Regions from separate parts of the Nonomuraea sp. NPDC049709 genome, predicted to be linked through region 2. Evidence: riboswitches for the same ligand, from Rfam matches in the RefSeq annotation. Region 2 holds a riboswitch; each other region holds the start of a gene.
What was found. Region 2 has a riboswitch for cyclic di-AMP ahead of AB0J69_RS49865 (CHAP domain-containing protein). Riboswitches for the same ligand answer to the same signal wherever they lie in the genome.
Positions count from the first base shown of each region.

Region 1: it holds a riboswitch for cyclic di-AMP, as region 2 does, so the genes downstream of both, AB0J69_RS11845 (NlpC/P60 family protein) here and AB0J69_RS49865 (CHAP domain-containing protein) in region 2, are expected to answer to the same signal.
Region 3: it holds a riboswitch for cyclic di-AMP, as region 2 does, so the genes downstream of both, AB0J69_RS11285 (hypothetical protein) here and AB0J69_RS49865 (CHAP domain-containing protein) in region 2, are expected to answer to the same signal.
Region 4: it holds a riboswitch for cyclic di-AMP, as region 2 does, so the genes downstream of both, AB0J69_RS17250 (C40 family peptidase) here and AB0J69_RS49865 (CHAP domain-containing protein) in region 2, are expected to answer to the same signal.

Region 1 is NZ_JBFANM010000010.1:3,687-10,638, reverse strand. It holds gene lysX (bifunctional lysylphosphatidylglycerol synthetase/lysine--tRNA ligase LysX) at 1-1,201, shown strand, start outside; gene AB0J69_RS11855 (cytochrome P450) at 1,198-2,352, opposite strand; gene AB0J69_RS11850 (LuxR C-terminal-related transcriptional regulator) at 2,581-2,793, shown strand; gene AB0J69_RS11845 (NlpC/P60 family protein) at 2,813-3,766, opposite strand; cyclic di-AMP (ydaO/yuaA leader) riboswitch at 3,862-4,011, opposite strand; gene AB0J69_RS11840 (amino-acid N-acetyltransferase) at 4,289-4,858, shown strand; gene AB0J69_RS11835 (RDD family protein) at 4,944-6,437, shown strand; gene AB0J69_RS11830 (RDD family protein) at 6,549-6,952, shown strand, end outside.
Region 2 is NZ_JBFANM010000081.1:6,107-13,058, reverse strand. It holds gene AB0J69_RS49880 (PQQ-dependent sugar dehydrogenase) at 1-104, shown strand, start outside; gene AB0J69_RS49875 (hypothetical protein) at 303-797, shown strand; gene AB0J69_RS49870 (class I SAM-dependent methyltransferase) at 824-1,408, opposite strand; gene AB0J69_RS49865 (CHAP domain-containing protein) at 1,600-2,238, opposite strand; cyclic di-AMP (ydaO/yuaA leader) riboswitch at 2,251-2,399, opposite strand; cyclic di-AMP (ydaO/yuaA leader) riboswitch at 2,823-2,967, shown strand; gene AB0J69_RS49860 (GH25 family lysozyme) at 2,980-3,744, shown strand; gene AB0J69_RS49855 (DUF4832 domain-containing protein) at 3,944-6,280, opposite strand; gene AB0J69_RS49850 (TetR/AcrR family transcriptional regulator) at 6,523-6,952, opposite strand, start outside.
Region 3 is NZ_JBFANM010000009.1:123,465-130,416, reverse strand. It holds gene AB0J69_RS11320 (NAD(P)H-binding protein) at 1-192, opposite strand, end outside; gene AB0J69_RS11315 (helix-turn-helix domain-containing protein) at 247-597, shown strand; gene AB0J69_RS11310 (roadblock/LC7 domain-containing protein) at 735-1,109, shown strand; gene AB0J69_RS11305 (hypothetical protein) at 1,113-1,922, shown strand; gene AB0J69_RS11300 (roadblock/LC7 domain-containing protein) at 1,952-2,326, shown strand; gene AB0J69_RS11295 (hypothetical protein) at 2,356-2,727, shown strand; gene AB0J69_RS11290 (alpha/beta hydrolase) at 2,779-3,624, opposite strand; gene AB0J69_RS11285 (hypothetical protein) at 3,662-4,273, opposite strand; cyclic di-AMP (ydaO/yuaA leader) riboswitch at 4,459-4,593, opposite strand; gene AB0J69_RS11280 (DUF5302 domain-containing protein) at 4,755-4,955, opposite strand; gene AB0J69_RS11275 (MDR family MFS transporter) at 5,004-6,455, opposite strand; gene AB0J69_RS11270 (PadR family transcriptional regulator) at 6,512-6,952, shown strand, end outside.
Region 4 is NZ_JBFANM010000015.1:116,904-123,855, forward strand. It holds gene serA (phosphoglycerate dehydrogenase) at 1-1,248, shown strand, start outside; gene AB0J69_RS17240 (class I SAM-dependent methyltransferase) at 1,713-2,237, opposite strand; gene AB0J69_RS17245 (SSI family serine proteinase inhibitor) at 2,252-2,641, shown strand; gene AB0J69_RS17250 (C40 family peptidase) at 2,714-3,118, opposite strand; cyclic di-AMP (ydaO/yuaA leader) riboswitch at 3,317-3,458, opposite strand; gene AB0J69_RS17255 (3-isopropylmalate dehydrogenase) at 3,558-4,604, shown strand; gene AB0J69_RS17260 (branched-chain amino acid aminotransferase) at 4,854-5,951, shown strand; gene AB0J69_RS17265 (O-methyltransferase) at 5,994-6,638, opposite strand; gene AB0J69_RS17270 (thioredoxin domain-containing protein) at 6,698-6,952, shown strand, end outside.

The sequences.
Region 1 (6,952 bases), on a different contig from region 2:
CGAGGAGTCCCTGGCCCGCTGGAAGCGCGACGTCGACCTGGGCGACCACGTGGGCGTGCGCGGCGAGGTCATCACCTCCCGCCGGGGCGAGCTGTCGATCCTGGCCGAGAGCTGGGAGATCACCGCCAAGTGCCTGCGCCCGCTGCCGGAGAAGCACGTCGGCCTCACCGACCCCGAGGCGCGGGTGCGCCAGCGTTACGTCGACCTCATCGTCAACGACGAGGCCAGGAAGATGGCGCGGGTCCGCAGCGCCACGGTGCGCGCGGTGCGCGACTTCTGGCACGAGGAGGGCTACCTCGAGGTCGAGACGCCGATGCTGCAGCCGATCCACGGCGGCGCCACGGCCCGGCCGTTCAAGACCCACATCAACGCCTACGACATGGAGCTCTACCTTCGCATCGCGATCGAGCTCTACCTCAAGCGGCTCGTGGTCGGCGGCATCGAGAAGGTCTTCGAGATCAACCGCAACTTCCGTAACGAGGGCGCGGACTCCACGCACAACCCCGAGTTCACCATGGTCGAGGCCTACGGCACCTACCTCGACTACAACGGCATCGCGGACCTGACCCAGCGGATGTACCAGAAGGCCGTGATGGCCGCCCTGGGCACCTCTGTGGTCGTGCACGAGGGCACCGAGATCGACCTCGGCATCGCCGAGTGGCCCCGCGTCACCCTCTACGACGCGGTCTCGCAGGCCGTGGGCGAGCACATCACCACCTCCACCACCCTGGAGGAGCTGCGCAAGCTGGCCGACCATCGCGAGATCCACTGGGACCCGAAGTGGGGCTCGGGCAAGCTCGTGCAGGAGCTGTTCGAGGCGCTCGTCGAGCACACGCTCGTCCAGCCCACGTTCGTCATGGACTACCCGCTGGAGACCTCGCCGCTGGCCCGCACCCACCGCGACGACCCGCTGCTGACGGAGAAGTGGGACCTCATCGGCTTCGGCACCGAGCTGGGCACCGGCTACTCCGAGCTCAACGACCCGATCGAGCAGCGCCGCCGCCTGGTCGAGCAGTCCCTCCTGGCCGCCGGGGGCGACCTGGAGGCGATGCAGCTCGACGAGGACTTCCTGCAGTCACTCGAATACGCGATGCCGCCGACGGGTGGCATGGGGGCGGGCATCGACCGGATGATCATGGCCTTCACCGGCCGCAACATCCGCGAGACCATCCTGTTCCCGCTGGTCAAGCCCACCCACTAGGGCCGGGGCAGGCGCACCGGCAGCGCGGCCAGGCCGCGCAGCACCACGTTCTCCTTGTACGGCGGCGCCGGGTCGGCCAGCTCCAGCTTGGGCGCCGCCGCGGCCAGGGCGGACAGCGCGATCTCGCCCTCCATCCTGGCCAGCGTGGCGCCGAGGCAGAAGTGGATGCCGAGCCCGAACGCGAGATGCCGGCCGGCCTCCCGGGTGACGTCGAAGCGGTCGGGATCGGGAAAGGCCGCCGGGTCGCGATTGGCCGCGCCTATCACCGCCATCACGAGGGTGCCCTTGGGCACCGGCACGCCGGCCAGCTCCACGTCCTCCATCGCGAGCCTGGAGGTGAGCTGGACCGGCGGGTCGTACCTGAGCACCTCCTCGACCACCTGCTTGGGCCGCTCCGCGGCGTGTGCCAGCAGGCCGTGCCGGGCCAGGTGCAACACCCCGTTGCCGATGAGGTTGACGGTGGTCTCGTGCCCGGCCACGAGCAGCAGCACGCAGGTGGCCAGCAGTTCGCCCTCGGTCAGCTCCCGCACTTGCGTCAGGGCGCTCAGGAGGTCGTCCCCGGGGCGCTCGCGCCTCATCGCGGAGAGCTCGCGGAAGTAGTCGCGAAACTCCCTTCTGGCACGCCCGGTTTCCGATACGAGGTCGTCTGTAAGCATCGGGTCAAGGCCGCGAGCCAGGATCTCGCTCCAGCCGCGGAAGCGCTCCTCGTCCTCCGGAGGCACCCCGAGCATCTCGCTGATGACCATGACCGGCAGCGGGTACGCCAGGCCGGACACGAGATCGGCCTCCTCGGGCAACCCGGCGACCAGCTCGGCGGTGATCGCCTCGATCCGCGGGCGGAGCCGTTCCAGCATGCGCGGGGTGAAGGCCCTGCTCACCAGGGCACGCAGCCTGGTGTGGTCGGGCGGGTCCAGCCACAGGAACGATTCAACGGGCTGACCTGGGTTGTTCCGGTTAGCCTCGGCGGAGCCGCGGCCGAAACGCGGGTCGCGCAGCAGCACCGTACAGAGCTCGTGGGTGGTGGCGACGAGCAGCCCGCCGCGCGTGCGGAAGAGAGGCCCGCGCGCGCTCATCTCGCGATAACGGGCGTACGGATCGCGCAGGAACCCTTTGTCGAACGGGTCGAAACCCAGGACGTCCGCCGCGCTCATCGACGCTGGATCCGGAGCTGGGGAGGGCTCGACGAGATCACTCATCGGGCGACGCACGGTGCCGACATATCGCGAGTACGTCACATATTTCGGATCATGTCAATAGTGCTCGTCAAGGGTGGAGATTGTCATGCTTGACGACCTTTCCAGGATGCGTTTACCGTCTGCGAGGAGCAACTTGGCCGGGTCGATCGGTCCAAGTTCTGCTGTTGGGGGGGAGGGCTCCCGATGGATGTGCTCACTGAAGGTGTTGAGCTGAGCCATGCGGACCTTGCGTTGCTGGCGGAGCTGGCCAAGGGGGTCACGGTCGACCGGGTGGGGAGACGACTGGATATCAGCGGGCGGACGGTACGCCGGAGGTTGCGAGGCATCTGCGACCGCATCGGCGTGGCCACGGCGATCGAGGCGGTGGCCTGGGCCGCCCGCCGCCAGTTGATCTAGCGACGGGCGGTGCCGGGGCTCAGTCAGCGATGCGTACGGCGCCGGCGAACGGCCGCCGGGCGATCGAGGCGATGCGGACGACGTCACCGGTCTGCGGCGCGTGCACCATCATGCCGCCGCCGAGGTAGATGCCCACGTGGTGCAGGTCGTTGTAGAAGAAGACCAGGTCACCCGGCCGCAGCTCCTCGCGCGAGATGTGCCTGCCGGCGGTCCACTGGCTGCCCGTGTAGTGCGGCAGGGAGATGCCCACCTGCTGGTAGGCCGCCATCACCAGGCCCGAGCAGTCGTAGGAGTTCGGGCCCTCGGCGCCCCAGACGTACGGCTTGAGCTGCTGCGTGAGCGCCCAGCGGGCGGCCTGCGCCGCCTTGCCGCCGCCGATGATCGGCAGGTTCACGCGCACCGCCCGCGTGCCGGGCCGTCCGGCCTCGCCCAGCGCCCGCTGGAACAGGTTGCTCTCGACCCTGGTGACCAGCTTCGTGATCTTGTCGCGCTTGGTGTCGAGCTCGGAGACCAGCTTCTGGACCTCCTCGATGCGCGTCTTGGCGCCAGCCCTGGCGCGCTCGGCGGCCTCCCTGGCCCTGGCGACCTGGTTGACCTCCTCGCCCTGCTGCTGTTCGAGCACGTATGTGGTGGCGGCGCGGTCGAGGAAGGTGTCGGGGTCCTCGGAGGTGGCGAACGCCAGCGCCTTGCCCAGACCACCGGTGATGTAGGCGTTCTCGGCGAGCAGGGCGGCCTTGGCGCGCTTGGCCTCGAGATCGGCCTCACTGGTCGCCAGCGTCTTCTGCGCGGCCTCAGAGGCCTTCTTGGCGGTCTTGAGCTTCTCCCGCTGGCCGTTGTACTCCTCGGACAGCGTCTCGATCTCCGTGTGCATCTTCTCGACCTGCTTGGCCAGGTCCTGGAGCGACGGTTTGGGGTCCGCGGACGCCGAACCGACGGGGATGGCTATCAGCAGCGCGGCGATTGTGACACTCACCACACCGAAGCGGCGCGGTCGCCGGGCCCGTTCCGGAGGGCGGGCGTGCTTGCCCGCCGCCTTCCCCCCACGGTTGAGCGTGAGCTCCACCAACCAGCTCCTCTCATAGACGCCTACCGGGTTAGCTGACGGGTTCGGGCCGGAGCAGCCCTACCGAATGATTCGGATTCACCCCAGTGGTGGCGTCGGGTGACGCCACCGGCGGGTCCCCGGCTCCCCTCGCGGGGATTGGGCGTGTCCCCCTCGTCGCGATACGCGGGGAACATCGTCGCAGGACACTAATGCACTCCGGGTTCGTGCTCAACCAGAACTGCCGAGTCTGTAGAGGTTTCACAACCGAAGGGTCACAAGGTGATCTCGTGCACGCTCGTGCAGAACCGACTTTATGTCCTGTTTGCCGTCGATGCGGCCGAATGCAGAGATCCGCGGGGTGCGTGCCTGCATGGCCACGGGATGTAACAGGATGAGCCCACAGATGGGAGTTAGGGCTGAGCCGTAATGACATCTGTACTCTGGAGAGCCATGGAGCAGGTGGCCGAACTGACAGTGCCCGAGACCGCGGTGGTGGTCCGGCGTGCCCGCACGCCCGACGTGCGGACGGTCAGGCGCCTGGTGGACACCTACGCGGGCGCGGGACCGCGGCTCCTGGAGAAGGCCACGGTGACCCTGTACGAGGACGTACAGGAGTTCTGGGTGGCCGAGCTGGGCGGACAGGTCGTCGGCTGCGGCGCACTCCACGTGCTCTGGGAGGACCTCGCCGAGGTCCGCACCGTTGCCGTGGACCCCGAGTGCCGGGGGATGGGCGTCGGCCATCGGATCGTCTCAGCTCTCATACAGCAGGCGAAGGATCTGGGTCTGCGGCGTGTATTCTGCCTGACTTTTGAGGTCGACTTCTTCGCGAGGCATGGCTTTCGCCCGATTCAGGGCACACCGGTCTCCCCTGAGGTGTACGCCGAACTGCTGGCCTCGTACGACGAGGGTGTGGCGGAGTTCCTCGACCTGGAACACGTCAAACCGAACACCCTGGGCAACACCCGCATGCTGCTCCATCTGACATCGGGTGACGCGGACCTTGACCAGATGGAAAGGTGATTGTTGATACCTATGTCGATACGTTGGGCAGCACAGGCATGTGTCCTGACACGTGCCACATGCGCACTCGAAGCGAGGTGACACGGTGAGCACCGGACAGCCGCCGTATCCACAGGACGAATCCGGCGAAAATTCTGCGCCTGCCACCCCCTACGGGCAGCAGAACACGGGCCGCCACCCCGGCGAGCCCGACCCCGACGTCACTGTGGTCGGCTACCGGGCGGACGATGCCTACGGGCAGCAGCCCCAGTACGGCCAGCAAGGCTATGGCCAGCAACAGGGCTACGGCCAGCAACCTCAGTACGGCCAGCAGCACGGCTACGGCCAGCAGCAGCCGCAATATGGCCAGCAGGGCTACGGACAGCAACAGCCGTCCCAGCCCGGCTACGGCCAGCAGGGCTATGACCAGCAGCAGGGTTACGGTCAGCAGCAGCAGCAGCAGCCGTCCCAGCCTGACTACGGTCAGCAGGGTTACGGCCAGCAGCAGGGTTACGGTCAGCAGCCGCAGTCGGGCCAGCAGCCGCAGTACGGTCAGCAGCAGGGTTACGGTCAGCAGGGTTACGGGCAGCAGCAGCCGTCCCAGCCCGACTACGGTCAGCAGCAGGGCTACGGCCAGCAGCAACAGCCGTCCCAGCCGTCCCAGCCGGACTATGGCCAGCAGGGCTACGGCCAGCAGCCGTCCCAGCCTGACTACGGCCAGCAGCACGGCTACGGTCAGCAGCCGCAGTCGGGCCAGCAGCCGCAGTACGGTCAGCAGCAGGGGTACGGCCAGCAGGGTTACGGGCAGCAGCAGCCGTCCCAGCCCGACTACGGTCAGCAGGGCTACGGCCAGCAGCCCGGCTACGGGCAGCAGCCCCAGTCCCAGCCTGACTACGGTCAGCAGCAGGGCTACGGGCAGCAGCAGTCCCAGCCCGGCTACGCCCAGCCCGGCTACGGCCAGCAGCAGTACGGTGACCAGCAGCAGTACGGCCAGGCCTACGGGCAGCAGCCCCAGGCCTACGGTCAGGGCGGTTACGGGCAGCAGCCCGGTTACGGCCAGCCCTACGGCCAGCCGGTCGGCGTCCAGCCGCCCGGGGCGCCGGCGCCGCTGGCGGAGTGGTGGCAGCGGCTGGTGGCCAGGATCATCGACGGTGTCATCTTCGGCATCGTGCTTTTCCTGGTGCAGCTGGTCCTCACCCCGCTGTATCCCTCCTACAGCTCGATCACCGGGATCACCAGCGGCCTCACCTTCGGGCTCCTGTACTACCTCGTGGTCTCGATCGTCGCGACCCTGATCTACGTCGCCTACGACTTCCTCCTGGTCAAGATGAAGGGCCAGACGGTCGGCAAGATGGTGATGGGCATCAAGGTCGTCCAGATCGGCGGGCACGTGCAGCCGGAGGGCCTGCCGACCGACGTGTCGCTCAAGCGGGCGCTCGTGACGGTGGGCGGCTACATCCTCTACTGGGTGCCTCTGCTCGGCCCCCTGCTCGCCGCGGTGATCTACGCCCTCAACGGCGCATCGCAGCTCTGGGACAAGCCGCTGCACCTGACCTTCGCGGACAAGTTCGCGAAGACCGTGGTGGTGAAGATCAAGTAGTCCTCTGCACACACAAAAACAGGGGCCGGCTTCCCGCCGGCCCCTGTGTTTTGTCCACGTGCCCGTACCAGAATGGAGATCCAAGCCGCCGATGACGCGAGGTGGGAAGTTATGGCCGGGACGGTCCCGCGGCCGGACGCGCCGCCCGCGGAATGGTGGGAACGGCTGGCCGCCCGGCTGATTGAAGCACTCGTCTTCGGGGTCTTCTATTACATTCTGTTCATCGCGCTGTGGGGCATCTTCCGAACTGTCGGGATGATGGAGGTGTTCGAGGGGCGGCTCCCGGGCGTGTTCGCGTGGCTGGTGGCCGGGCTGGGTTATGCGGGCTACGACTGGTGGGCGCATTCCCGGTACGGGCGGACGTTCGGTAAGGCGATCATGAAGATTCGCCTGGCGCCGGGTGACCTGCCGTCCCGCGCACTGCTCAAACGAGCCATGGTCTATCCCGCCCCCGTGATGCTGATGGGCATTCCGGTCGCCAATCTGCTGGCGGGAATGTTGCTCTTCGGCGTCGG
Region 2 (6,952 bases):
CCGGCGGCAGCGTCACCATGGGTTACCTCGCCCGCCACACGGGCGACACGTCCCTGCCGAGCCGGTTCTCCCTCAACAGGGACGCCTGCGCCGTCAACCGCTGAGCCTCAGGAAGCCACCGAGCACGGGGAGGGCCGGCCGCGACGCTCGCTGCGGCCCTCCCCGAACGCGTCGGGGTCACCCGGGGAGCGCATTCCTGTCACAGCTCGCCTACCTGTCCTGTCCAGAGGGGTGTAACCATCCGACGACGGCAAGGAGTGCATCATGGACACCCGCGCGTACCTCTTGGGCGAGACCTCCTGATGCATGCCGTCCTCCACACGGTGGGGATAGCGGTCGGCTGCGCCCTGGCCCTGGCCCCGGCCCTGCTGCCCTTCGCCCGGCCCGCCAGGAGATGGCCGCACGTCGTCATGGCGCTCGGCATGGCGCTCGGGCACCTGGGCGGCCTGTTCCTCCCCGCCGGGGTGCTCGCCCTGCTGACCGCCGGCTGGCTCTGCGGCTCCCCCTCCCGCCGCGCGGAAACCGGTCACCACATCCAGGACTTCGTGGTCATGTCCCTCCTCCTGGTCCTGACGGCGTTCAACGACCCCACGCCCGCCGGCGCCTCCTCACCGGCGCACTCCCACGGAGGCGGATCGCTGACCGCGGTGGCCCTGGTCATCGGGGTGGCCTGGACGTGCGCCCGGCTCCTCCACCTTCTCCCCGGGCGAAGCCCGGACCGCAGGACGCTCAGCCAGAACGCGTGCTCGGCCGGCATGGCGGCCAGCATGGCCTTCATGACCGCACTGGCCCTCTGACGCACGAGCGGACGTACGCGGCACCCTCAGCGTCGTAGCGCGACCAGTTCGCCCTTGCCGACGTTGATCGTGCTGACCGTCAGGCCGGGCTCCTGCCGGAGCAGGTCGTGCAGGGGGGCGATCTCCTCGGGGTGGGACAGGGCGTTGTCGGCCACGAGGATGCCGCCCCGGCGCAGGACGCGGTACGGATGGGGCCACCAGGACGGGTACTCGGGGCGTTCGGCGTCGAGGAAGAGCAGGTCCACCGCCCCGTCCGGCAGGTCCGCGAGGACGGCGCCGCCGTCGGCGACCCGGAACTCCACGTGGTCGGCCAGGCCCGCCTCGGCCGTCGTACGCCGGGCGTGGGCCTGGGCCTGGGCGTCGGTGTCGAGGCTGAGGACGTGACCGCCGGCCGCCCGGGCCGCGTCGGCCAGCCACAGCGTGGACACGCCGCGGGAGGTGCCGATCTCGACGATGGTGCGCGCATCGATGCTCTGGGCGAGGAACCAGAGGAACTCCCCGGCGTCGGGCTCCAGGACCCGCCACCGGTCCAGCCTGTCCTGCTGGGCGGCGTCGTGCCGGGCCGCGGCCTCGTTCAGGTCCTGGATGATCTTCCGTACCGTCGCGTCCACGGGTAGGAGTCTGCCCTACCTCCGACGTCATCCCGCACTCCGCAGGGGGGCCGCGACGCTCGACTGGTATCGGCAGCACGCGTAGCCCGGCTCTCCCGGAGCAAACACAACGGGTGGCGCAGGATCTCTCCTGCACCACCCGGTGTCCCTTGGCCATCGCACCTGGCAAGGAGCGTGCGGCCTACCTGGGATCAGGCCTTGTACTGGGGGTAGCCGTAGCCGACGACCTGGGACTTGGGCCGGATGCGCTGCTCGACCTTGCCGTTGCCGGTGTTGCCCTCGATCGTGGTGATCGTGCCGTTGCCGTTGTCCTGCTTGACCAGGCCCACGTGGTCGATGCCCGTGGTGCTCTTGCCGTTCCAGTCGAAGAAGACGACGGCGCCGGGCTTGGCGATCGTGCCCCAGTGCTGGTTGGTCTGGAACCACTTGGCGTAGGTGACGGTGTAGGCGTCCCAGCCCATGGTGGGGCGGACGCCGGCCTTCTCGCCGACCCAGGAGACGAACATGGCGCACCACGGAGCGTTGGCGTAGGCCCGTACACTTCCGCCGTCACGGGTGATGGTCTCCTGCGCCCGGGGCGAGGACATGTACCAGCTGTGGAACGGGGTGCCACCGCCCGCGGCGTTCTCGGCCACGCCGATCTGCGACTCGGCGACCTTCAGCACCGACTGCGCGGACACCTGACCCGCGGACTTCTGCGCCTGGGAGGAGTCGTCGGCGGCGAAGGCCGGACCGGCGGCGAGAACGGCACCGGCCGCCACGGCCGCCCCGACGGCGAACCGGGTGAGGCTCGCGGGCTTCAGGGCACGGGAAAGGGTGTACTTGGCCATTACTTGGATTGCTCCTCGCTTCCATGCCGCCTACCGGGTTAGCTGACGGGTTCGGGCGTGGAAGTGCCCTACGGTGCGCTCGGATCAGAGCGCGCCGATTCACCCCAGAAAAAAGTGGGTCCCCGGTTCCGCTGCATTCACGGATTCGGCGGGCCGCGTCACACATCCCTGCACGTACGTGCTGGTGAGACGCGGTCTCGACAAATGAACGGCGTCACGCGACAAGTGCTTGTCGTCAGGTCGTACGCCTTGAGTCCTCAAAGGTAAGCGAATCGCATAGAAAGATGCAAGCCGGGCCCTGGGAAAGGCAACAGGATCCCCTGCGACATAGGCGATCGCGACAGAATTCTTTACCCAAGCAGCATGGTGGACGGGGTTTAGGAGGGCAAAAGCGGTCGCATCACGAGTATCACAAGTCACAGCCGTTCCGGGGCGGCGACCAGGGCGGCGCCGGAAACTTTACCCAGCCCCGGAAACCCTTGCCGGCGCGGCTTTTCGGGCTGGTTCCCGCCGACGAACATGGGCCTTCGCTTTGCCGTACTTGCTCCCACTTTAGGGAGATCTGTACCTTTACTGGGCGCGGTCCGCCGCGCCCGCCGAATCCGCGACCCCGCGGAGCCGGGGATCCACTTTCCGGGGTGAATCGGACGCCGGCCCGAGCCGCGCCCGTAGGGGCGACTTCCAGTCCCGAACCCGTCAGCTAACCCGGTAGGCGGCATGGAAGAAGGAGTCGACATCCCCATGCTCAAGCCTCAGCTCGCCGCGATCGTCAGGAACCGCCGCCCCGCCGAGCTCTTCGCACTGGCCGTCGGAGGCGTGATCCTGGCCGCTACCACCGCCGTCACCGGCGCGACCGGTACGGTGCTCGCCTCGCCCACCGATCACGGCGCCACCGTGCAGGCAGCCCAGCACAGGACCCAGCAGCTCACGTACGGCCTGGACATCTCCAACTACGAGCCCCAGTACGACTGGGCCGCCAGCCCCGCCCAGTTCGGCATCATCAAGGCCACCGAGGGCACCGGCTTCCGCGACGCCTCGTTCGCCCGTCACTGGCGTGAGCTGGGCGACAAGGGCATCGTGCGCGGCGCGTACCACTTCGGCCACCCCGGCAACGACCCCATCGCCGAGGCCGAGCACTTCCTGTCCGTGGTGAACGCCCAGCCCGCCAAGGGCGGCGACCTGCTGGTCCTGGACCTGGAGACGACCGACGACAGGTCCGTCGCCCAGGTGAACGCCTGGGCCAAGGCGTGGCTGGCACACGTGAAGGCCAGGACCGGGATCACCCCGATGTTCTACAGCGGCTGGAACTTCGCCGACACGTACGGCAAGGGCCTGGCCGACTACCCCCTGTGGGTCGCCCACTACAGCAGGGCCAAGGGCGCGCTCACCCCGCCCGCCGACTGGAAGTCCTGGACCATCCACCAGTACACCGACTCCCCCATCGACCAGAACGTCTCCGCGCTGACCCCCGACCAGCTGCGCGACCTGGGCAGGCGCGCCGCCTGACCGGCGTCAGGCCCTCCCTGCCGCCCGGGGGGCACCCGCCGCGGAACCAGCGCCGCAGAGCCGAAGAGCAGGGCGGTGGCGAGCGAGGCCGGGGCGGGGCCGGGCAGCGCGTCGCCGCGAACGGTACGCCGGCCCGCTGAGACGGTCGGGGCGGCCCGGAAGGCCGGGAGCGGCAGCCCGATCCCGGCCTCCCGGTGGGTCACTCGAACGAGAGGGAGTCGATGGTGACGGTGCTGTCGCCGCCGTACCAGAAGCCCATCGCGAGCTGTCCGGGGGACGCGCGGTTGATCCCGTTCGCGGACATCGGAAGCCTGATGTCCTTGTACGCGGTGGTGATGGCCGGATGGCCGCCGCCGTCGAGCGTGAAGTCGCCGAAGGCCTTGGTCGCCCCGCCGAGACTGAGGTGGAAGTGGGCCTGCTCGCCCCCTGCCGCGCCCTTGATCCGGACGACGAGATGCGTGTACGCGGACAGGTCGGTGTACACGTCACTGCCGAACCAGCCGCAGTTGTCGTACCGCAGGCTGAGCGCCCCGCCGGACACGGCGCCGGAGCCGCCGCCGTTGAGGAAGCAGTTCCCGCCGGTCCACCTGCCGAGGTCGTTGCGGGCGGCGGACGGGTACGCCGGGTTGCCGTCGAAGTCGTCCACGACCAGGCCCGCGGACGTCGCCGGGAGGGTGACGACGGTGACCGGCGCCGACGCGGCGGAGGTGTTGCCCGCGGCGTCGTAGGCCCTGACGGTGTAGGTGTAGGAGGTCGCGGGGTTCAGCCCGGTCTCGGTGAAGGAGGTCGTCGCCGACGTCCCGGCCTGGGTGGTGCCGCGGTAGATGCGGTATCCGGCCACGCCGACGTTGTCCGTGGCCGCCGTCCAGGACAGGGTGACCGAGTTCGCGGTGCGTGACGGGGAGGTCAGCCCGGTGAGCGCGGTCGGCGCCGTGGTGTCCTGGCCGCCGCCGCTGCCGACGGTGACCGGGCCGAGGCCGAGCCAGCCGTCGGCGCCCTGGGTGGCGTTGGCGAAGCGAAGCCTCTTGGCGTTCGCGGAGACGGTCTCCAGCGGGTTCTTCACCCGGAGGACCCACTGGTAGCCGCCGTTGGGGACGCCGGAGAGGTTGACGCCGGTCTGGAAGTACTGCGGGTAGCCGTGGTCCAGATAGGTCGGGTCCGGGCCCACACCCCAGTCGGGGAACGCGCGGATCTTGAGCGGCATGACCGTGCGGAGGTCCCAGGACGTGTCGAAGGTCCTGACCACGGTCCCGGCGCTGTTCTTCAGGCCGAGGGTGACCGTCCACGGGTAGTAGAACGGCGCCACCCCGTTGTTCCTGATCCGTACGCCCACGTTCGTGGTGCCGCTCGCGGTGTCCTTGAAGTACGCGTTGTCGACGGTGAGGTCGTACCCCATGAGGCGGACGGCCGCCGCGACGTTCGGGTCGCCGGCCGCGTAACTCTGGCTCTGTTCGTTGATCTTCCAGGTGGTGTGCTCCAGCTCGATGCACGCCTTCATGTTGTCGACCTGCCCGGAGCCGCCGGGCCAGGAGGCGAACGCCGAGGACTGGATCTCGGGCCGGACCTCGCCGCCCATCGAAGCCGTGATCCACTTGTTCTCCGCGCCGTGGCTGAGGGCCCGTTCGAGCTGGGCGTAACTGGCCCCGCCGAGCGACCGCGGCAGCGTGACGCCGGCCAGCGGGGAGCCTTCCTTGTAGCAGAAGGAGTCGTCGTGGTAGCCGATGTCCCGGTTCGTCCCCGCGCCGGCCGCCGAATCGGGGTAGCGCATCTCCAGCTTGGTCCGGTTGAACGCGTTGTCGTACGCCTGGAGGATCTGCGCGGCGTGCGCGTCGGTCGGCATGAAGTTCGGATGGGTGTCGCCGCTGGTGTCGGTGTCGAACGGCCAGGTGTGCCACTCGCCCCACAGCCCGATCAGGCCCAGGTGGATGAACCCGATGCGGGGGTCGCCGTCGTACCGGGCGCCGAAGGCCGCGATGAAGTCGCCCAGTGCGTCGAGCAGGTACGGGCTGTCGTAGTCCGGGCTGGTGGTGCCCCAGTAGGTGTTGGTCCGGTACGTGACGTGCCCGTCGAAGCAGCGCGGGATGGCGTTGGCCGGGTGGGTCCCGGAGCCGCCGGGATACTCCAGGTAGAACCGCACGGCGGCCTGGTTGCCGTACGACGCGATCTCGTTCAGCGCGCTGTCGAGGATCGACCAGTTGTACTTCGAGCAGTCGGCCGGGTCGGTCATCAGCTCTGACAGGCCGAAATAGCTCCACGTGAGGGAGTGCGGGTAGCCGGTGTTCTGGTCGGCCCCTGGCCAGTAGAAGCGGGCGAAGCCCTTGAGCGGGTTGTCCAGGGGCCCGGGTGCGGCCGCCAGCGGATGCGCCTGGAGCGACGGGTCGGGCGCCACGGGGGCCGGCGGCCGGGGCGGCACGCCGCCCGGGACCGGCGCGGCCGCCCACGCCTGGGCGGCTGGGAACAGGGCCAGCGCGACGGCGGCGAGCGCCGCGAGCAAGGCCCGGCGAAGCCGCCGCGATGGCAGAAGGAGGGCAGGCATGACCAGGAAACCTCCGAGATACGTGGCTGGCAGAAGCCTGCTGCGGGCCGCCGTTGACCCGCCGCATGGGGGTTGACGTGGGACGGAAGGGTTCGGAGACGCTGCCGCATGCTCCCCGATATATGAGGAGCTTTTGACAAATTTCCGATTGCTCACATCATTATTCGAGAGCCGGCCCGTGACAAGAGGTCAATTTCACCGCGCGCCCGAGCGCGCCTGCCCGCGCCGCCCGACCTACGGGTTCACGCACGAGCCATGGCCGGCCACAGCACGGCCACGACACGTTCGGGAATCTCCTCCCTCGGCTCCCCCGCGTAGAACGCGGCGAAGTAGCTGCCGAAGCACATCATCGCGATCGTCCGGACGTCGATGGCGGCCTGGAACACCTGACGGTCCCGCAGCTGCCGCAGCACCTCCTCCACCAGCGCGAGACGGGGCTCGACGGCGTGCGTGCGCAGGATCTCGAGCAGCTCGGGGGTGCGGGGCAGCTCGCCGGCGAAGTTGCCCATCAGCACCATGGCGTCGGGGTTGTAGCAGGCCGGGTCGAGTCGCCGGACGGCCTCGACGAGGGCCTCGCGAGGCTCCAGGCCGGAGAGGTCGACGGCGTGCATGTCGCGCTGCTTGCGGAAGCCGTAGTCGAGCGCGTCGACGACCAGGTCGAACTTGTTCTTC
Region 3 (6,952 bases), on a different contig from region 2:
GGTGCCGTCGCGCGGCGGGGCGATGGCGGAGATGACGGCGTCATGGCCCTCGGCGAGCGTGGCGGCGTCACCGACGTCGCCCTTGACGGGACCCCTGCGGCTGACGCCGGTCACCTCGTGGCCGCGGGAGGCGAGTTCCGCGGCGATGCGCTGCCCGATCATGCCGGTCGCGCCAAAGAGAAGGATCTTCATGTCGCCAAGAGTATCCATCAGATACTGGTTACTTCATCGTGCTATAAGTACCTAATGGATACCGGCGATGTCTTCGACCCGAACTGTCCGACCAGGGTGGTTCTCGATCGGATCGGCGACAAATGGTCGGTCCTGGTGCTGCTCTGCCTCATCGGCGGGCCGATGCGCTTCACCCAGCTGAGGGCACGGATCGGCGGGGTCACGCCCAAGGTGCTGACCCAGACGCTGCGCGCCATGGAGCAGGACGGGCTCCTGACGCGGGAGGTGTTCGCCGAGGTGCCGCCGCGGGTGGAGTACACGCTGACGGACCTGGGCCGGTCGCTGCACGACCCGATCTCCGTGGTGGCCACGTGGGCGGAGCAGAACGTGAACGAGATTCTTCGTTGCCGCGAAAAGTATTCATAAAACGTACAGTTATCCGCAACGGAGTTGTTTTTCTACTTCGTGGCCGTATAAAAGCTCAACACCCGCGTTCGGCGGCCTCTCCGGTGTGATCCCACCCCCCTACGCTGTCCCCGTCCCAAGACGGCGAGGGAGGTCACGTGCTCGGAATCGACACCTGCCTGGCGGAGGTCATGTCCATACCGGGGGCGCTGGACGCCATGCTGGTGGACCACACGACCGGCATGGCGGTGGCCTTCAGCAGCGCGTCAGGTGTGGACGCCGACCGGTCGGCCGCCGCGCTGACCGAGGCCCTGCGCGCCACCAGCGACGGCCTGGCCCGCTCGTGCCCGGGCGAGGTCGTACGCATCGACGACATGCTCGTCACCACGGACAAGGGCCACCACCTGCTCCGGATGATGGAGACGGTGTTCGAGGGCCCTCTCGTCCTGTACGTCCGCCTTGACCTGGAGCGATCCAACCTGGCCCTGGCCAGGCACCGCCTGCAGACCATCTCCAGCCGCCTGACGACGTGACCCATGACGCGGGTCGACACACTCCTGGCCGGGCTCGCCCGCGAGCGCTCCACGGGCGCGCTCCGGGTCGGCCGGAACGGCACGATCTTCCTCGCGGACGGGCGCGTGACGTACATGGAGTGCGCCCAGGCCCCCAGCGTCGAGCGGCTGCTCGCCGCCAGGGGGCTGACGACGGAGGCGGCGCTGCGCGGGCTGCAGGCCGACGGCGGCTGCGAGCGGCTGCTCGCCGAGGGGCCGGTCACCGCGGGCGAGCTGCAGTACGCGGTGCTCGGCGGGGTCCTCGACGCGGCCTTCTTCCTGCTGCCGATCAGCGGGTCGCGGCCCAAGTTCCGCCCCGGGGAGCGGCACTGGCTGGGCGGGCAGTGGTTCTTCGACGTGCCGGGGCTGGTGCGGGAGTGCGCGCGCCGGCGGGCGCAGCTCGCCCAGGCCTGGCCGTCCGCCGACGTGGACAGCCTCCCGGTGCGGCCGCTGGGCCGGCTGCCGGGGCACGCGGTGACGCTGAGCCGGGTCCAGTGGGAGGTCCTCGTCCGGGCCGACCACAAGGCGACGCCCCTGGAGCTGGCCAAGCAGATCGGGCGGCCGGCGTACCCGGTGCTGCTGGCCGTCCGGCGGCTGGCGGCCTCGGGCCTGCTCGCCGCGCCGGACCCGGCCCCCGCTCACGGACTGCCCAAGCGCGGGCGGCAACCGGCCGCGGAGCGCCCGCCGCACGACCCCACGGCCGCGACCCTGCCGCTGGGACCGCCCGTGACCGGGAACCCGACCGACCTGGCACTGCTGATGCGGCTGAAGAAGGCGCTGGAGGAACTGTCGTGAGGTTCCCCTCACTCAGGAGGAGGCCACCGGTGGAGCTACGACAAGAGGTTCTGGAGGAGATGGCGCTCCTGCGTGAGCGCACCCCGGACGTGAACGGGAGCGTCGCCTGCACGGTGGACGGCCTGCCGATCGCCTGCGACCTCGAAGGAAAGACCGGCGAGCAGGCGGCGGCGCTGTCGGCGGCGCTGGTCGCGATGAGCAGGCGGATGCTGAGCATGACCGGCCAGGGGGCGTTCGAGGAGACGCTCGTCTCCGGCTCGGCCGGATTCGTGGCCTTCTACGCCGCCGGCCCCGCCATCGTCCTCACGGTCCTGGCCGGACCCGGCGCGAACGTCGGGCTGCTGCGGCTGGAGGGCAGGAAGACGGCCGCCGGAGTGGCCGCCGTCGCAGCACGGAAACACTGATCCAGCCCCGCTGAGAAGGAGGAGGAAGCATGGCCGGCATGGACGTCTCTCTCAAGGAGATGATGCAGATCGACGGCTCGATCGGAGCCGCGATCGTCGATCACGGCAGCGGCATGGCGCTGGGCACGCTCGGCGGCTCCAAGGACCTGGACCTGCAGGTCGCCGCGGCGGGCAACACGGAGGTGGTCAAGGCCAAACTCCGCACGATGGACTCGCTGGGCCTCAAGGACGCCATCGAGGACATCCTGATCACGCTGAGCGGGCAGTACCACATCATCCGCCCGATCACCGGGCGCGGCGGCAAGGGGTTGTTCCTCTACCTGGCGCTCGACCGCGGGCGCGCCAACCTGGCGCTGGCCCGGCACCAGCTCAAGGGCATCGAGGGGAAGCTGGAGATCTGACCGCCCTCATGGTGGCCCGCTCCCCGGCGGGGGGCGGGCCACCGGCGAGCGTCAGGCGGAGGTCAGCTTGGTGATCTCGGTGACGAAGTCGGGCCAGAGCGCGCGCGGCAGGTCGTGCCCCATCCCCGGGTACGTCACCAGCCGCGCCCCCGGGATGGCCGCCGCCGTCGCGCGGCCGCCGGCCACCGGGACCAGCGGGTCGGCCTCCCCGTGCAGCACCAGCGCGGGCACCGCCACCGAGGCCAGCAGCTCCGTACGGTCCCCCGACCCCATGATGGCGGCCAGTTGCCGGGCCGTGCCGGCCGGGTCGAAGCAGCGGTCATAGGCCAGCCCGGCCATCGCGGCGATCCGCTCCCGGTCCAGCTCGTAGCCGGGCGAGCCGATGACGGACCAGGTCTGCACGGCCTGCGCCAGCACCGCCTCGCGGTCGGCGGCCGGCCGGCCCATCAGGACCGCGGACGCGGCCTCCGTGGGCGGGGCGACGGAGGGACCGGGCGTGGACATGATCGAGGTCAGGGTCAGCACCCGCGCCGGATGCCGGATGGCCAGCGTCTGGGCGATCATCCCGCCCATCGAGGCTCCCACCACGTGGGCGGCCGGCCAGCCGAGGGCGTCCATGAGGCCCGCGGTGTCGTCGGCCAGGTCGTCCAGCAGGTACGGCGAGGGCGTGCCCATCGCGGGCACCCCCAGGTCGTGGAAGTGCGTCGACAGGCCGACGTCGCGGTTGTCGAACCGTACGACGTGATGTCCCTGCTCCGCGAGCAGCTCGCAGAGCCCTTCGTCCCATTGGATGAGCTGGGCGCCGAGCCCCATGATGAGGAGCAGGGGACGTCCCGACGGTGAGCCGAAGCTCTCGTAGGCGATTTCGATGCCGTTTGCGGCTACGCGCGTGGTCACGACGACCAGAATGACATTCTGGTACGCCCGCGTAAAGTCAGTGCTCGGCGGGAACGGGGCCCGAGAGGAGCACGCCGCCCTGCGACGAGGACTCCTCCGCCTGCGGCGGGGTGGCCGGGTTACGGTCACGCTCGGCCCAGGCGCCGGTCGAGAACGCGACCGGGTAGTTCTTCTTGCCCACGCCGTCGCCCCACTTGGTGATGACGTAGTCGACCTCGATGTGGCCCTGGCCGCCGACGCCGTCCACTCCCAGGGTGTCGGAGTTGAACTCGCCGCCGGTCAGCTCGGCGAACGTCTTGGCGTCGAGGTCGAGCATGATGCCGCGGTTGGAGGGAGCGCCGGGGCCGCGGTCACCCACGAAGAAGGGCATCTTCTTGCCCTTGTAGACCACGTAACCCTCGGTCAGCAGCGGCCAGCTCGGGCTGGCGGCCAGCCCCTTCTGCATGGGCTTGCCGCTGGCGGGCAGGCCGGTGTCGCCGGCGCGGCCGGAGGAGTCGTCCCAGAAGTACGACGCCGTGGTGGAGCCCTTGAGCAGGACCTTCTCGTCTGTGTCGGTGTCGGCGTGGGCGGGAGTGCCGACGATGGTCAGCGCTGCGATGGCGGAGGTGGTGAGGAGGGTGAGGGAACGCAGGCCAAATCGAGCAGACATGAAAAAGTGAAACCCTTCGCGAGGGGACAGGGAGTTGCGCTCACAGGGGGAGCACGCGCAGCGGAGCTAGAGCACCTGACGTTGCTGCGCGGAGCGCAAAATACGAGCCTTGAGGAAGGGGACCGCTCAGTGGGCGGTCGGCACGGCGCTGTCTGGGGGTACGACGCGGTGGTGCATGGGGTAATGTTTCCTCTCCATCACGCCTACCGGGTTAGCTGACGGGTTCGGGCGTGGAGATGCCCTACCGGCACGCGGCCGGATTCACCCCAGTGAGGTGGTTCCCCGGTTCCCGATGGTTCGGGATTCGGCGCCAACCGGTGGTCCATCTTGGGTAAGGACTAGGTCACCGGCTGGTAATGGCGATTACTCTAACTACCGATTCGGACAAACGCAAACGAATCGTATGAAAGAGTCGAAGATCTACCTACGAAGGTAAAGAGAAAGGGGGCACGGCATGCCGTACCCCCTGAGAAATCCAGCCTCAGCCGCCGCTCTTGCGCCTGAACGATCTCTTACTCGTAGCCGGACCGTGCGCCCCGTGGATCTTCGATGGGTCGACGCCCCTGCCACCGGCGCCTGAGCCCGCGGCCTGGTCGCGCTTGCGCTCCAGCGCCTCGCGGAACTTGCGCTTCATCTCGTCCTCGGGAGTTTCGCTGACTTCCGGCTCCGGTGTATCCGCCATGAGGACCTCCATGGTGTTGGGGACAATCACAGCTTCGCATGGAGCCGCTTATGACGCGAAACCGGCCTCAACCTTGTGTTGCGGCACGGACGGCGTCTCCAGCCGCTTGTTCGGCATGGCCACCAGCGCCACCAGGGCGATCACCGCCCCCACCACCCCCAGCGACGGGATGACCACGGCCGCCGCGGAGGCGTGCGCGGCGGCCATCCCGTGCGCGGGCGCGCTCGCGGCGACCTCCGCGGTGTAGAGGGTGCCGCCGACGGCCAGCGCCACCGAGCCGCCGATCTGCCGGAAGAAGGTCAGGTTGGCCGAGGCCACGCCGAGGTGCCGCGGCTCGACCGACTGCTGCGCCGCCACCGTCAGCCCGGACAGCATCGGGCCCATCCCCAGCCCCAGCGGCAACATCCACAGTGCCAGCGCCAGGCCGCCGGTGGCCGGCGTCAGGCCGAGGCACAGCACCGCGCCCGTGACCAGCAGGAACGGCGAGGCGACCAGCCACGGCTTGTACACCCTGGTCCTGGACATCAGCGCGCCCATCAGCACGCTGCCCGCCACCATGGCCAGCATCATCGGGTAGATCCGCAGCCCCGACTCGGTGGCGCTGACACCCAGCGCCTCCTGGAAGTAGCGCGGCAGGAAGACGACCCCGGCGTACATGGAGAACGCCGTGCAGAACGAGGTCAGGTTCACCAGCGTGTACGTGCGGTTGCCGAACAGGCCCATGGGCATGATCGGGCTCGCCGCCCGCCGCTCGACGGCCACGAACGCCGCCAGCAGCACCAGCGCGAGCAGGATCGGCCCGACCACGGCGGCGTCCGTCCACGTGTGGCCGTCCAGGCCCTTCTCGGTCAGCCCCAGCAGCAGCGTGCTGATGGCCACGGTGAAGACGGCGATGCCCGCGTAGTCGGGGCGCCCGCCGCCCGTTCCGGGCCGCCTCGGCAGGCGCAGCGCGACGATGGCGATCAGCACGGCCCCGAGGGGCACGTTCACGTAGAAGGACCAGCGCCAGCTCGCGTGGTCGGTGAACAACCCGCCCAGGAACGGCCCCGCCAGGTACGTCAGCCCCATCACCCCGCCGATCGCACCCTGCGCCCGGGCGCCGTTCGACCCCGGAGGGAACATCTCCATCATCAACGCGATCGACAGCGGCAGCAGCGCGCCCGCGCCGAGCCCCTGCACCGCGCGGAACACGATGAGCTGCACCATGTCCTGGGCCACCCCGCACAGCGCCGAGCCCAGCACGAACACCACCATGCCGATGAGCAGCAGCGGCTTCCTGCCGTGCTGGTCGGACAGCCTGCCGTAGAGCGGCACGGTCACCGTGGAGGTCAGCAGATAGGCGGTCACCACCCAGGTGTAGAGGCCGCTGCCGCCCAGCTCCGCCGTGATGCGGGGCAGCGCCGTGCCCACGATCGTCTGGTCCAGCATCGCCAGGAACATCCCGCCGAGCACGGCGAGGAGCACGAGCCCATTGCCCTGCGCCTTAGTGTCAGTTTTCACATGTGAGAACTTACATGTAACTTCTGACATGTCAAGCCTTCGATATGCTGGCCCTCATGTCCCTACGGATCGCGCTGCTCGGGTTGCTCTCTGCCGTCGGCCCCGCCAGCGGCTACGACCTGGCCAAGAAGTTCGAGCACTCGCTCAACCACGTCTGGCAGGCCGGGCACACGCAGATCTACCCGGAGCTGGTGAAGATGGCGGCCGACGGGCTCGTGCAGGTCGAGTCGGAGGGCGCGCGGGGGCGCAAGATCTACGCGATCACCCCGGAGGGGGCGCGGGAGCTGGACGGGTGGATGGGCGGGCACACGCCGTCGGTGACACCCCGCAGCGAGGTCGCGCTCATGGCGTTCCTGCTGCCGCTGATGGAGCGGGATCAGGCGGTCGAGGTGATCGAGCGGATCAAGGCCCGCTACCAGGAGCGGCTGGCGGTGCTCGACTGCAAGCCGGCGGGCGACTTCGGCCGATACGCGCTCAACCTGGGCCTGGCCCAGGCC
Region 4 (6,952 bases), on a different contig from region 2:
CGCAACACGGCACAGGCCCACGCCGCGCTGAAGAACGGGGAGTGGAAGCGCTCCAAGTACACCGGTGTCGAGCTCGACGAGAAGGTCATCGGCATCCTGGGCCTGGGCAAGATCGGCCAGCTCGTGGCGCAGCGGCTGCAGCCGTTCGGCGTCGAGCTGATCGCCTACGACCCCTATCTGCCGCCGGCCCGCGCCGCGCAGATGGGCGTCAAGCTGCTCAGCCTCGAAGAGGTGCTCAAGCAGGCCGACTTCATCACCGTTCACCTGCCCAAGTCCAAGGAGACGCTCGGGCTCATCGGCGACCGGGAGCTGCACCAGGTCAAGCCGTCCGTCCGGATCATCAACGTCGCGCGCGGCGGGATCGTGGACGAGGGCGCGCTCTACTCGGCGATCAAGGAGGGCCGGGTCGCGGGGGCCGGCCTGGACGTGTTCGCCAAGGAGCCGTGCACCGACAGCCCGCTGTTCGAGCTGGACCAGGTCGTCGCCACGCCGCACCTGGGCGCCTCCACGCACGAGGCCCAGGAGAAGGCCGGCACCCAGGTCGCGCGGAGCGTGAAGCTGGCGCTGGCGGGCGAGTTCGTGCCGGACGCCGTCAACGTCCAGGGCGGGGCGGTCGCCGAGGACGTCAAGCCGGGCCTGCCGCTGGCCGAGAAGCTCGGCCGGGTCTTCACCGCGCTGGCCGGCGAGGTCGCCACCAAGCTCGACGTCGAGGTGCGCGGCGAGATCGCCTCCCAGGACGTGCGGGTGATCGAGCTGGCCGCCCTCAAGGGCGTGTTCGCCGACGTGATCGAGGAGCAGGTCACCTACGTCAACGCCCCGCTGCTGGCCAAGGACCGCGGCATCACCGTCGAGCTGGTGACCAGCTCCGAGAGCCCCGACTGGCGCAACGTGGTGACCGTGCGCGGCGTGCTCGCCGACGGCCGTACGGTCTCGGTCTCCGGCACGCTCTCCGGGCCGCGCCAGATCACCAAGATCGTCGAGGTCAACGGCTACGAGATGGAGATCGAGCCGACAGCCCACCTGTGCTTCTACACCTACACCGACCGCCCCGGCATCGTCGGCGTGGTGGGCAGGCTGCTCGGCGAGTACAACATCAACATCGCCTCGATGCAGGTGGCCCGTGACGTCAAGGGCGGCAAGGCGCTCATCGCGCTGACCGTCGACTCCGCCATCCCCGCCGAGGTCGTCGAGCAGATCGGGGCCGAGATCGGCGCCGAGAGCGGCCGTTCGGTGGACCTGGAGGACTGACCTCCCACACCGGCCGAGGGGCCGTCACCCGTCTTGGGTGGCGGCCCTTTTGCGTCTCACGATGCGAGATAGTAGGACATCCAAGCAGCATGCTCGGGTACTGTGTCGAGTAATGCGCCAGGTTCTCGTACTCATTACCTGCCGCGGCGGGGCCTGTTAGGGCAGGTCGACGACCCGCCGCGGAGAGCGGCGTTGGCGTCGGCCACTAAGTCCCTTCGTCCGGTCCGTGACCCGGACCACGAGATCAGGCCCGGTCGGATTCGCGACCGGAGTCCGGCTTCCCCCTTCAGGAAATTCTGGAACGCGCCCGCGAGAAGAGATGGGTCCCATGTACGAGATGTATGCCTGGAACCGTGCCGAAGACCACGACGACGAGGCGGCCGAGGCCGTCCAGACCGCGCTGGACCGCCGCGACAACGGCGGCGCCCCTCAGAACTCCAGCCGGTAGCACACGGCCGTCCGCCTCATCGCCGGCAGGGCGCCGACGATCCAGGCCGAGATGCGGTGCGTGATCGACAGGCCGCCGCGCCCCCGGTCGGGTCGAGGTAGTAGAGCAGGCCCTCGGCGACCACCAGCGCGGGAGCGTCGCCGGGGACCCGCTCCAGCCACGCCAGATCGGTGACCGATGACCCGATCGTGGCGCAACCTGCGCGCCCGGGGAACAGCCTGCCGCGCAGTTCGATGACCTCCGGGTAGTCCACGTCGTACCAGCGGACCGACGGCGGCGGGTCCATCCGGTGGACGCGGGTGTCGAGCCCGCAGCCCAGGTGCAGCACGGTGGCCCCGGGGCGGGCGTCAAGGAACTCGCCGGCCCACCTGTCGATGAAGCGGGCCCTGAGCGCCACGGCCTTGGTACCGCCGGGTCCGATGCCCGCCTGGTGAAGTCGTGGCCGATCCGCCGCCACGCTACGCCTGGGGCAGGGGGTACGGAGACCTGCCGTTATGGATACGGAGAGTGCTGATAACGTCGCGCTCCGTATCCATTCCATGAGGAGGTCCCCCCATGCACGCTTCCCTGACCGCGATCCGCCGCGCCGCCGCCGTCGCCGTCCCCGCGCTGGCCACCGCGGCCCTGCTCGCCGCTCCCGCCCACGCGCAGGCGGCCGAGCTGACCATCACCAAGTACCACGGCGGTGTGGCCCAGCGCTGGGTCCTGACCTGCGACCCGGACGACGGCAACCACCCCGACCCGTTCGCCGGCTGCGACAGGCTGCGCGAGATCGGCGGTGACCTCGACCAGATCCGGTTCCGCCCGAACGTGCCGTGCCCGCGGATCTTCGACCCCGTCGAGGTCCAGATCCACGGTCATTTCCACGGCGAGCCGCTGGACCTCGCCGAGCAGTACCCGAACCCCTGCTTCGTGGAGCGCCTGGCCGCCCCGATCGTGCCCTGACGACCTGGAAGAGAGCCCCTGAGGCGACCTGAAAGAGAGCGGCCCCGGGCTCGCGGGGCCGCTCTCGGCTTCTCAGAGGGTGGCGGTGAGCGTGGCCGGGGCGGAGGACCGGCGCTGCTTCAGCACCTCGGTCCACTGGCGCACGCCCTTGGGATCCGGCCGGACCGCTCCCACGAACGCCTGTCTGCGCCAGGTCGAGAGCTTCTCCTCCTTCACGACGTCGCCCGTGCGCGGCGCATGCACCATGTAGCCGGGCTTCGAGATCATTCCCACGTGACCCAGGTTGCTGAAGAACACCAGGTCACCTGGCTTTAGATCGTTCCATGCGATTTTCCTGGAAAATGCCCCGTACTGTTCGCGGGCGGTGCGCGGCAGTTCGATGCCCGCGGCTTCGTAGGACCTGAGCATGAGCCCGGAGCAGTCGTACCCGCTCCTGCTGGTCCCGCCCCATACGTACGGGGTGCCGCGTTTGTCCATGGCGTAGTCGAGGGCGACCTTCCAGGCGGGCGTGGGGGCCTGCGCCTCCTGGATGCGCTTGATCTCGGCGCCGGTCAGGGTGGTGGTGTCTTTGTCCGTGGTGGCCCGGGCCTCGTCGGTGGCGGCCTGGGCGGCTGGGGTGGCCAGGATGAGCCCGGCGACACCGGCCGCCAGGGCAATGGCGATGCGAGACAGAACACTGTCCTTCCATGCGGCCGACCGGGTTAGCTGACGGGCTCGGGCCTGGAAGACGGCCCTACGGCGGTGCCGATTCGCCCCTGGGGGAAAGTTGGGTCCCCGGCTCCACGCAGCGGCTGCGTGGATTAGGCCCGACGGACTCTAACGAAACGGTCAAAAGGTCGCAAATGGCTCAAAACTGGACGTCCGAAAAATGAGATGATGTGTTCGTCAGACGAGACGAGCCGGTAAGGTACCGCCCATGGAGTCGCGTAACATCCGCTTGGCCGTCATCCCCGGGGATGGCATCGGCACCGAGGTCGTAACCGAAGGACTCAAGGTCCTGGAGGCCGTAGGCACGAAGATCGAGCCCACGCACTACGACCTGGGCGCCGCACGCTATCACCGCACCGGCGAGACGCTGCCGGACGCGGTGCTCGACGAGCTGCGCGGCTACGACGCGATCCTGCTCGGCGCCATCGGCGACCCCAGCGTGCCGCCGGGCATCCTCGAGCGCGACCTGCTGCTGCGGCTCCGGTTCGAGTTCGACCACTACGTCAACCTGCGGCCGGTCAAGCTGTTCCCCGGCGTCGAGACCCCGCTGGCCGACACGCCCGCCGAGGACATCGACATGATCGTCGTCCGCGAGGGCACCGAGGGCCTCTACGCGGGCACCGGTGGCACCATGCGGCGCGGCACGCCGCACGAGATCGCCACCCAGGAGTCGCTCAACACCGCCCACGGTGTCGAGCGCGTGGTGCGTTACGCGTTCGAGAAGGCCAAGTCGCGGCCGCGCAGAAAGCTGACCCTCGTCCACAAGACCAACGTCCTCACCTACGCCGGTGACCTGTGGCAGCGCACGGTCAACCGGGTGGCCGAGGAATACCCCGAGGTCACCACCGACTACAGCCACATCGACGCGGCCTCGATGTTCTTCGTCACCCAGCCGGAGCGCTTCGACGTGGTCGTCACCGACAACCTGTTCGGCGACATCATCACCGACCTCGGCGCGGCCGTCGCGGGCGGCATCGGCCTGGCCGCCAGCGGCAACATCAACCCTGAGCGGACCACGCCCAGCATGTTCGAGCCGGTCCACGGCAGCGCGCCCGACATCGCCGGCCAGGGCAAGGCCGACCCCACCGCGACCATCCTGTCCGTCGCCATGCTCCTCGACCACCTGGGCCTGCACGCCGAGGCGGCCAAGGTCGAGCAGGCGGTCGCCGACGACATCGTGGAGCGCCTCGCCGGCTGGGCCGGCCGCACCACGACCGAGATCGGCGACGACATCACCGCGCGAGTATCCGGCTAGGACCGCCTAGCCCCGAAGAAGCGCCTGGCGGTCCGAGAGGACTCGCCAGGCGCTTTTTCGCGTCCGCGTTCCGGCCGTGGAATGGGCTTATCACCCCCATTGGCCGCTTGCCATCCCATATGGCGAGACAATAGGAAGTACGGACTGCCCTCCCGGCCACGGCTGCTCACCGCCACCGGCTCGCAGATCCGCAGACAGTGGGCAGATTCCGGTAGATTTCGGTAGATCGCAGAGAGAAGGACCTCCGTCATGACCATCGCTCAGAAGCTCAGCTTCGACGTGCAGCTATCCGACCACGCTCGCACCGCGGCCGAGCGGGAGCAGGTACTGGCGAACCCCGGTTTCGGGCAGACCTTCACGGATCACATGATCTCGATCGACTACACCGAGGGGCAGGGCTGGCACGACGCCAGGCTCATGCCGTACGGGCCGCTCTCGCTCGACCCGGCAACCTCGGTCTTCCACTACGCGCAGGAGCTGTTCGAGGGCCTGAAGGCCTACCGCCAGATCAGCGGCTCGATCGTGACGTTCCGACCGTACGCGAACGCCTCCCGCTTCAACCGCTCGGCCCTGCGCATGGCCATGCCCGAGCTGCCCGAGGAGACGTTCGTCGACTCGCTGGAACTCCTCGTCGAGACCGACAAGGAGTGGGTGCCCACCACCGAGGGTCACAGCCTCTACCTGCGCCCCTTCATGATCGCCACCCAGGCGGGGCTCGGGGTCAACTACCCGTCGAAGACGTACAAGTACATGGTCATCGCCTCGCCGGCGGCCTCCTACTTCACCGGCGGGATCAAGCCCGTCTCCGTCTGGCTGTCCACCGAGTACACGCGGGCCGCCCCGGGCGGCACCGGCTTCGCCAAGTGCGGCGGCAACTACGCCGCGGCGTTCGTCGCGCAGCGGCAGGCGGTGGAGAACGGCTGCGACCAGGTGGTGTGGCTGGACGCGGGCGAGCACAAGTACGTCGAGGAGATGGGCGGGATGAACCTGTTCTTCGTCTTCGGCAACAAGCTCGTCACCCCGGAGCTCACCGGCACGCTGCTGCCCGGCATCACCAGGGACTCCATCCTGGAGCTGGCCGGCGACCTGGGCCTGGAGACCGAGGAGCGCCTCATCTCGGTGGACGAGTGGCAGTCCGCGTGCGAGTCGGGCGAGCTCACGGAGGTGTTCGCGTGCGGCACGGCCGCCGTGGTGACGCCGGTGGGCGTGGTGAAGGGCGCCGACCGCTCCTGGACCGTCGCCGACGGCACGCCCGGCCCGGTCACGATGCGGGTGCGCGAGGAGCTGGTGGGCATCCAGTACGGCGCCCGCCCCGACGCCCACAACTGGGTCCACAAGATCGTCTGATCGTGTTCCCCCGGGGCGGCGGGCCCGCCCCGAGGGCCCGCGCTAGTTCTTCCTGATCATCGTCATCCCGTCGGCCACGGGCAGCATCAGCACGCTCACCCGGGGATCCGCGATCACCAGGTCGTTGAACTGCCGTATCTCGACCGTCGTGGTCTCCTCGTGCGCCGGGTCGGCCACCCAGCCCCGGCGCAGCGTGTTGTCCGCCAGCAGCAGCCCGCCCGGCCGCAGCCGGTCCATCAGCAGCTCGTAGTAGGCGGGGTAGTTGCCCTTGTCGGCGTCGAGGAAGGCCAGGTCGACCGTCTGGTCGAAGGTGGCGAGCGTCTCCTTGGCGGGCCCGATCGTGAGCGTCACCCGGTCGGCCACCCCCGCCTCGTGCCAGTAGCGGCGGGCCACGGACGTCCACCGCTCGCTGATGTCGAAGCAGTGCAGGGTGCCGCCGGACAGCCCGCGGGCGATGCACACGGACGAGTATCCGGTGAACGTGCCCACCTCCACGACCACCTGGGGCGCCATGAGCTGCGTGATCATGGTGAGGAATCGGCCCTGGTCGGGGGAGATCTGCATGGCCGCGTTCTCGCCCGCGATCTCGGCCGTCTCCTTCTCCAGCTCCTCCAGCAGAGGGTCGGGCGGAGTGGTGTGCTCGAACACGTATCTCGCTACGGCAGGGTCAAGGAGGTATGCCTTCATGCGGCCATTGTTTCCCCTTCGGATAGGGTCTGCGCGATCGACGAGGTGAGAGTGGGCTGATGATGAAGCGGTTGATGGCGGTGGCGGCGGCGTTCGTGGCGATCGTCGTGCTCGGGGCGCTGTCGTTCTTCTCGGGGACCGGTGTGTCGTCCGAGGGGGTGACGCTGACCCGGCAGGCGGACGGTTCGATGATCCTGGCCGACCTGGCGAGCGAGGCTCCCGTGCTGGACGTGTTCGAGGACTTCGACTGTCCCATTTGCAAGGACATGCATGCCAAGGTGGACGGCACGATCCAGAAGCTGGCGCGGGAGGGA